One region of the Paenibacillus sp. J31P13 genome, then DNA from elsewhere that is predicted to be linked to it. Evidence: riboswitches for the same ligand, from Rfam matches in the RefSeq annotation. Region 1 holds a riboswitch; the other holds the start of a gene.
What was found. A riboswitch is a leader RNA that binds a small molecule or an ion and turns the genes downstream of it on or off. The one in region 1 is predicted to bind cobalamin.
Positions count from the first base shown of each region.

Region 2: it holds a riboswitch for cobalamin, as region 1 does, so the genes downstream of both, AC0YOD_RS24110 (S-layer homology domain-containing protein) here and AC0YOD_RS03700 (ABC transporter substrate-binding protein) in region 1, are expected to answer to the same signal.

Region 1 is NZ_JBWDNR010000001.1:834,712-838,136, forward strand. It holds gene AC0YOD_RS03690 (sulfite exporter TauE/SafE family protein) at 1-497, shown strand, start outside; gene AC0YOD_RS03695 (FixH family protein) at 504-947, opposite strand; cobalamin riboswitch at 1,165-1,363, shown strand; gene AC0YOD_RS03700 (ABC transporter substrate-binding protein) at 1,527-2,498, shown strand; gene AC0YOD_RS03705 (FecCD family ABC transporter permease) at 2,503-3,425, shown strand, end outside.
Region 2 is NZ_JBWDNR010000009.1:159,046-162,470, reverse strand. It holds gene AC0YOD_RS24110 (S-layer homology domain-containing protein) at 1-1,753, opposite strand, end outside; cobalamin riboswitch at 1,920-2,119, opposite strand; gene abc-f (ribosomal protection-like ABC-F family protein) at 2,174-3,425, opposite strand, start outside.

The DNA.
Region 1 (3,425 bases):
GAGCAGTTGGATCCTTTGTAGATGTTGCAGGTAAGTTTGCAGGTATTCAAGGGCTTGCTTCTATTATAGGGGGCTGCTTTCTACTGCTTTGGCTATGGCGTCGATTTCAGCTGCCTATGATGAATAAGTTGTCTTCTTTTCTTCATAAGAGACTTGTAGGAGGGGCAGGACGCTCGAAGGGGCAAGAGTCAGCTCATTTATTGGCAACGGGGGTTGCATTTGGCTTCCTGCCCTGCGGCTTAACCTATGCGATGCAAATGACTGCGGCAGCGACGGGATCAGCACCAGCTGGTGCTTTCGTGATGGCCTTGTTCGGATTATCTACCTTTCCGGCCTTGGCTGCCGCAGCATCTATTGCCGCATTTGCAAATAAACGGTGGAGGCGCTTCATGCGCAAAGCAAGTGTCATTACAGCAATAGCAGTCGGCGTATTATCCATACTTCGAGGATTGGCTGTTAATGGTGTGATACCAACTATTAATCCATGGCTTTGGTAAGTTTACTTAATGTACGGCTTGTAAATGTCTGCTTATTGTATAAGTCTGATCTCCAATTTGAAGTGTTAAAGATGCCTTCCACAAGCCTGCCATAAGAGGTATGCCTTGACCCTCATACTGACCTGGTTTTGTTTCAGTGAGGCTAAAGACAAAGTCTCCGCAATTCATGTGCAGCATATCTAGTTTAATTTTGAGGTTAGCCCCTTGTATCGGAGATCCTTTAAGGTCAGTAAGATGTAATATAAAGAGATTGTCTTGAAGCACTTTGGCGGGATAATCTTCAATAGACCAGCTTAGATGGCCGCTATCAAAATCATGCTCGGTTACTGGTTTGGTTGGCTCCTCGCCTGAGCGAAGCCAACTGACAGCGCCGGCAATGAGAAGCGCGATGATTACGAAGCCAATACTGAACTTATAGATGGGTGTCAGTTGTTTTTTTTGCATGTGCATAAGAAAGGAAGACCTCCTTAATAGTTGTAATTCCTTCCAATTTCTTGTCATCAGCCGAAGATCCTTATTACCTCTACCTATGCGAAAATAAATGTATGCAGAACGGATTCAGCAATATGGAGAACAAGTAGACAAATGATTGATGACGGTGTATAGTTACAACAAATAATTTCATAGTGAGTAAACAGGTGCTGAGACGAGTATAGTTAATAGAAGAGATTTTTCTATTTGCATTCGTTGACGCTTAATAGGGAAGACCGGTGGAAATCCGGCGCGGACCCGCCACTGTATGGAATGGCTTAATGAGTGAAGGCTTTTCAAATGCCTACGCTTCATTAAAGTGTCACGAAGGGGTAACCCGAGATGACGTTATGCATATTCCGAGTCAGAAAATCTGCCTGTCTACATTAACGCTTAAACCTACGTGGTCTTAGGAAGGTGTTGGAGAAGCTTTTCGCTGAGTATTTGTGAGGCGTATGACAGCATTTCTGGCACAATTGCCAGAAATGCTTTTTTTATTTTATACGAAATATAAAAGTTATAGGGGAGAAGAATAGGATGAATCGGAACAACCTTAGTATGAAGAAAATACTGTTTGGAATGCTCTTGACTCTGCTGCTTGTATTCATGACAGCATGCGGAGCAACGAATAAGGAAGAAAATAAGACTAGCCCAGCGCCTACAAATTCAACGGAAGCAGCAACAAATTCGCCGACACCTTCTGATAAGGCAACGGTCTATCCTTTAACGATAAAGGATGATACGGGAACAGAGATGACGTTTGAGAAGGCACCGACGAAGATTGTAACGATCGTGCCAAGTGAAACAGAACTCGTATATGCAATCGGTGCTGGCGAGAACGTCGTTGGCGTTGATACGAACAGCAACTATCCTGAAGAAGTTGCAGCAGTATCAAAGGTTGGCGATATGACGACGGATATTGAAGCCGTTATTGCGCTTAACCCGGATATCGTGGTGGCATCATCATCGATGAATATGGATGCAATCACTCGACTTCGCGAACTGAATATTACTGTTTTTGCAACAGACCCGACTACATATGATGCGGTTGTGACAAAAGTCGAGACGTTTGGTAAATTGCTAGATAAACAAGCTGAAGCCGCAGTTGTCGCTGACAGGATGCGTGAGGTGAAGAAGCAAGTGACTGAAGCTGTCAAGGATGCTGAGAAGAAAAGTGTATACTTGGAGTTCTCTCCGGGCTGGACCGTTGGTTCCAGCACGTTCCTTGATGAATTGATCACACTTGCCGGAGGACAAAATATTGCGTCAGCTACACCTAGTTGGTTTGAAGTGAATGCAGAGGAAGTCATCAAGCAAAATCCGCAATTAATTATTTATCCTATTCTGAAAGAAGATCCTAACCCCATTCTCGTCGGTATTCAGAGCCGTCCTGGCTGGGAGGTTATTGACGCTATGAAAAACAAACAGCTCTATGCGGTGTCGGATGATCAGCTCTCACGTGTTGGCCCGCGTTTAGCAGATGGTTTGCTTGAACTGGCAAAAGTCATTCATCCGGATCTTATTAAATAAAGCTATGAAATTTAAATTATTCTTGTATGGAGGAGCAGCTATGCTCCTTCTTGCTGTTTCTATTGTCGTTAGTTTGTCTATCGGCTCAGCAGGTATTTCTGTTCCAGATGTATGGGGCATTCTGATGCATCAACTCCCGTGGTTCTCAGATGAGGCTGTCACCTATACCCCTGGAGAAGTAGCGATCGTTACCCAAGTCAGGCTATCACGTGTTCTTCTAGCTGTTCTTGTAGGAGCATGTTTAGCGCTTGCAGGTACTGGTTTTCAAGGCGTATTGCGCAATCCATTAGCTGACCCTTATACACTGGGAGTTGCCTCCGGAAGCTCGGTTGGTGCTGCTACGATCATCGTTTTTGGGCTCCAGACAGCAATTGGCATGTGGACGATTCCGCTTGTCGCTTTCGCCACAGGAACGGTAACCTTGCTTGGCGTCTTTTGGTTGTCTCGAAATAAAGGCGTCATGCATATTGAGACGTTGATTCTATCCGGCGTTATTATTCAAGCCTTTCTAGGTGCATTTGTTTCATTCATGGTGTCGATGTCTCAAGGTATCGTTAATCAAATTTTGTTCTGGCTTATGGGATCGCTTGCCATGAGAAGCTGGGATCATGTACTTATGCTTATCCCGTTTCTCGCAATTGGATTGCCAATCTTGCTCGTATACGGTCAATCGCTTAATTTATTCGTTTTAGGAGAGAAGCATGCGGCGCATCTTGGCATCCATGTAGAACGAACGAAGCTTATCGTATTGATTTGCTCCACGCTGCTTACGGCAGCTGCCGTTTCTGTATCCGGAGTAATTGGCTTTGTGGGACTTGTTGTACCCCATTTGATACGCTTGATTGTCGGTCCTGATTACCGAATCATAACACCATTAGCCGCTATTGGCGGTGGGATCTTTGTGCTGTGGGCTGATACGCTGGCAAG
Region 2 (3,425 bases), on a different contig from region 1:
CTCCGCCTGTACCCGGGCCTTCAACTGGAGGAACGGTTGTACTTTCTTTGAGACGAACAAAAGTTGATTTCTGATGCAAAGCATCCGAAAATGCAATATATACTTGTTCTAAAGCCATTAAATTAGATTTTGTATCAGCGGCTTTCCAACGAATACCGCCATTTTCAAGCTGATAATTTTCTGCTAGGTAGCTTACGATATTAATCGTTTTTCCGTCTTTCTCGTACGTCCATTTATCAGAGAATAAATCTTCTCCTACAGACGCTAAACCAGAAATAATAGAAGCCATTGAATTTGCATTATCGATAAAGCCTTTTTCTATAAATGATTTATGATAGCCTGCAACTGCTTTTTGAATAGCTGACTCTACTGCCGGTTGATCACGATGTGGAGCTAAAGCAAACAATATCCATCCTGTTGCATCTAGATCTCCAAAATAACCGGTTGTTGCATTTTGCAATTTTAAAATAGCGTCAATCTGTTCTGCTTGCTTGTATTGTGCATTTACGAGATCAAGCGCGACCAAAGCAAATGACTCGCCCCAAATGGTTGAGAACATCCCCGAACCTTTTTGTTTTGCAATTAAATCTTCTACATAGTTACGTGTTTTTAAGTTCGTTGGATCGAGACCTAGAATCTTAGCGCCAATGATCGTTCCTGAATCTTCATTTGCAGCGCTTGATGCTTGTCCCGCAGCTTTTGTCCAAGCTGTGTTTTCACTTGTTGGTGAAACAAGCCATGGATAGCTTTTAATATCTACCCCAGCTGCATACATAGCTGAAAGCATCCAATAGCCGCTGTATGATTCATTGACACGAGTATTAACTAAACTTTTTTCAGTAAGAAAATACGTTTTGCCTTTTTCAAGAGCTTTCTCTACCTTCTCGCGAGGGGTAGGCTCCACTACTGGTTCTTGAATCGTTAATTCCTTGTATGTACGAATAATACGAGGATAAGAAGCGATTTCCTTTGTTTTCGTTCCAACGTACAAAGAGCCTGGTAAATCCTTAGTAAATTTAAGCTCATGTGTACCAGCAAGTGAGTCTTCAGCTGGTATCGTTGCTTCACCGTTCTCGTCTGTCACATATTGCTTGCCATTCATTTCAATCGTTACTTGATCCAAATTAGCTAATAAATCTTCTTCTATAGTCACGAAGATGTAACTTAAAATGCTGTATTTTCCCGTTACTTTGATTTTTATAGGTTCACCTGCAACAGCTGTTGTCGGCATCTCAATGAAGGGCTCAAATGTAACCTTATCTACCGTGTCGACTCCTGATCCAAGATTCATACCATAATCGGTGAAATTTTGGAGGACCGAAGAGAAGTTTATGTAATGCCAAACAATTTCATCGCCGTCTTTAATTTCATAATCTGGAGCATATACATCCGGATATACACCATTCACTTTATACATCCAGCCGCTGGCAACACCTAGCTCGCTATCTGCTTCACCATTGATAGATTGAAAATAACCGGATTTGTTAATATACGGAATTGCATTAGCATCCAACGCTTGCTTCGTTACCTCTTCTGCTGTAACGGCTGCGTTACCCGTTGCTACAAAATCATGAAGCTTTGCAATCGTACCTTTATATCCTTCTACACGTACATCCACTTTCACGGATACTTGCTCGGTAGCAGCTACGCTTGGTTCTTCCGCTCTTACAATTGATACAGGTAATACAAGTGATAATGACAACATGAGTGCGATGACTATATTAAGCCATCTTTTTTTCAATCCCAATCCCACTTTTAAATAACCTCCTAATTTTTTTGGTGAATGTCCTGCAAGATAGGCACAGCAAAAACCGCCATTTCTCAAAAAAAGAGAAATGGCGGAAAACAGTAGAATCGCATATTTAAATAGATACCCGTTCTTCTATTTGCCGTACATCCTCTTAGCTTCCGAAGAGAGTTGATACGATCAGAGAAAGGTAGGTCTCCTGGCTTGTGCGTCCTTTTACTTTAACGCCTTCCCATCTGCTAGAAGCATTGCACTCCTTGAGACAGTGGCTATCGTTATTTCATCTGCACATACAGTTGCGGAAACAGCTTCGGATTTTAACCGAATTCCCTATTAAGCTGACGAATCAGCACCTTTATCCTGCAATCTTATATTCACTTAAATAAGAGTATATCATAGAAATGATAGGTTAAGGAGTAAGATTTTTCACATCTCCATCCACAGTTCTAGAAGCTCATCGAGCTGCGATTGCTTCCCTTCACGCTCACGCCACTTTGCTTCAAGCTGAATGGTATTGCCAATACTATCTAATCGTTGCAGTTCATCATCATGACGGGCTAACTCCGCTTCCAGTACCGTAATCTTTAGCTCCAGTTGCTCACGTTTCCGCTCATTTATACGTGCCGTATTACTGCTTTCAACCAGCTTTGTATCTGAATACTGCCGATCAGTTTTGCGAGGTGGACCACTTATCGATGCACTTTCTTGCATTGACTGTTTCTCACGTTTTTCTTTAAAGTCATCGTAATTTCCAAGATACGTTGCAATTCTGCCTTGCTTCAGCTCCCATACTCGCTTCGCTAGGCGATTAATAAAATATCTGTCATGAGAAATCGCAAGCACTGTTCCCGGATAATCCTCTAGTGCTTCTTCTAATGCTTCCCGCGAAGCCATATCGAGATGATTAGTCGGCTCATCCAGCAGAAGCAGATTCGGCTTGCGCATCACTAACAGAGCTAATCGCAGACGTGACCATTCTCCGCCGGACAGCATTTGCAGCGGCTTGAATACGTCAGCGCCGTAGAATAAATATTTTGCCAGCACATTTCGCGCTTCGCCTTCCTCTAGACTTCCCTCCATACGGAAAAATTCCAGCACTGTCTGCTTGTTATCTTTAACCGGCTCCTGTTGTGCTAAATATCCGATCTCCACACGCGAGCCTTGTTCTACCTCGCCAGTATCCGGCGAATCCATGCCCATAATTAATTTAAAGAGTGTCGTTTTTCCCGAACCATTATCCCCGAGAAGCACAACCTTCTCCCCATAGAGCAGGCTTCCCTCCGTTCCATTCAAAATCATGCGACCATCATATTGCTTGGTCACCCCTTCGAATGAAATAACCTTACGACCAGAACGGTCTAGTGGTGATAATTCGAAATCCGCCGTTCTCCGCTCCAGAACGGGACGCTTAACTGACTCCATCCTCTCCAACGCTTTACGAATAGAGGCTGCTCGCTTGAAAAACTTCTCATTCCCAGCTACACGCCCCCATTCCTCCAGCTGGCGGATGGTTTCTTTCATTTTTTTGATCACCTTTTGTTGCTCTTGATACTGTGCGAACTGTTGCAGAAGACGCTCTTCCTTCTCCTTCATATATCCGCTGTAGTTAGTGAGGTACGTAAATGCCTCTCCGTCCTCCAGCTCGATCATTTTCGTACCGACAATATCGAGAAAATAA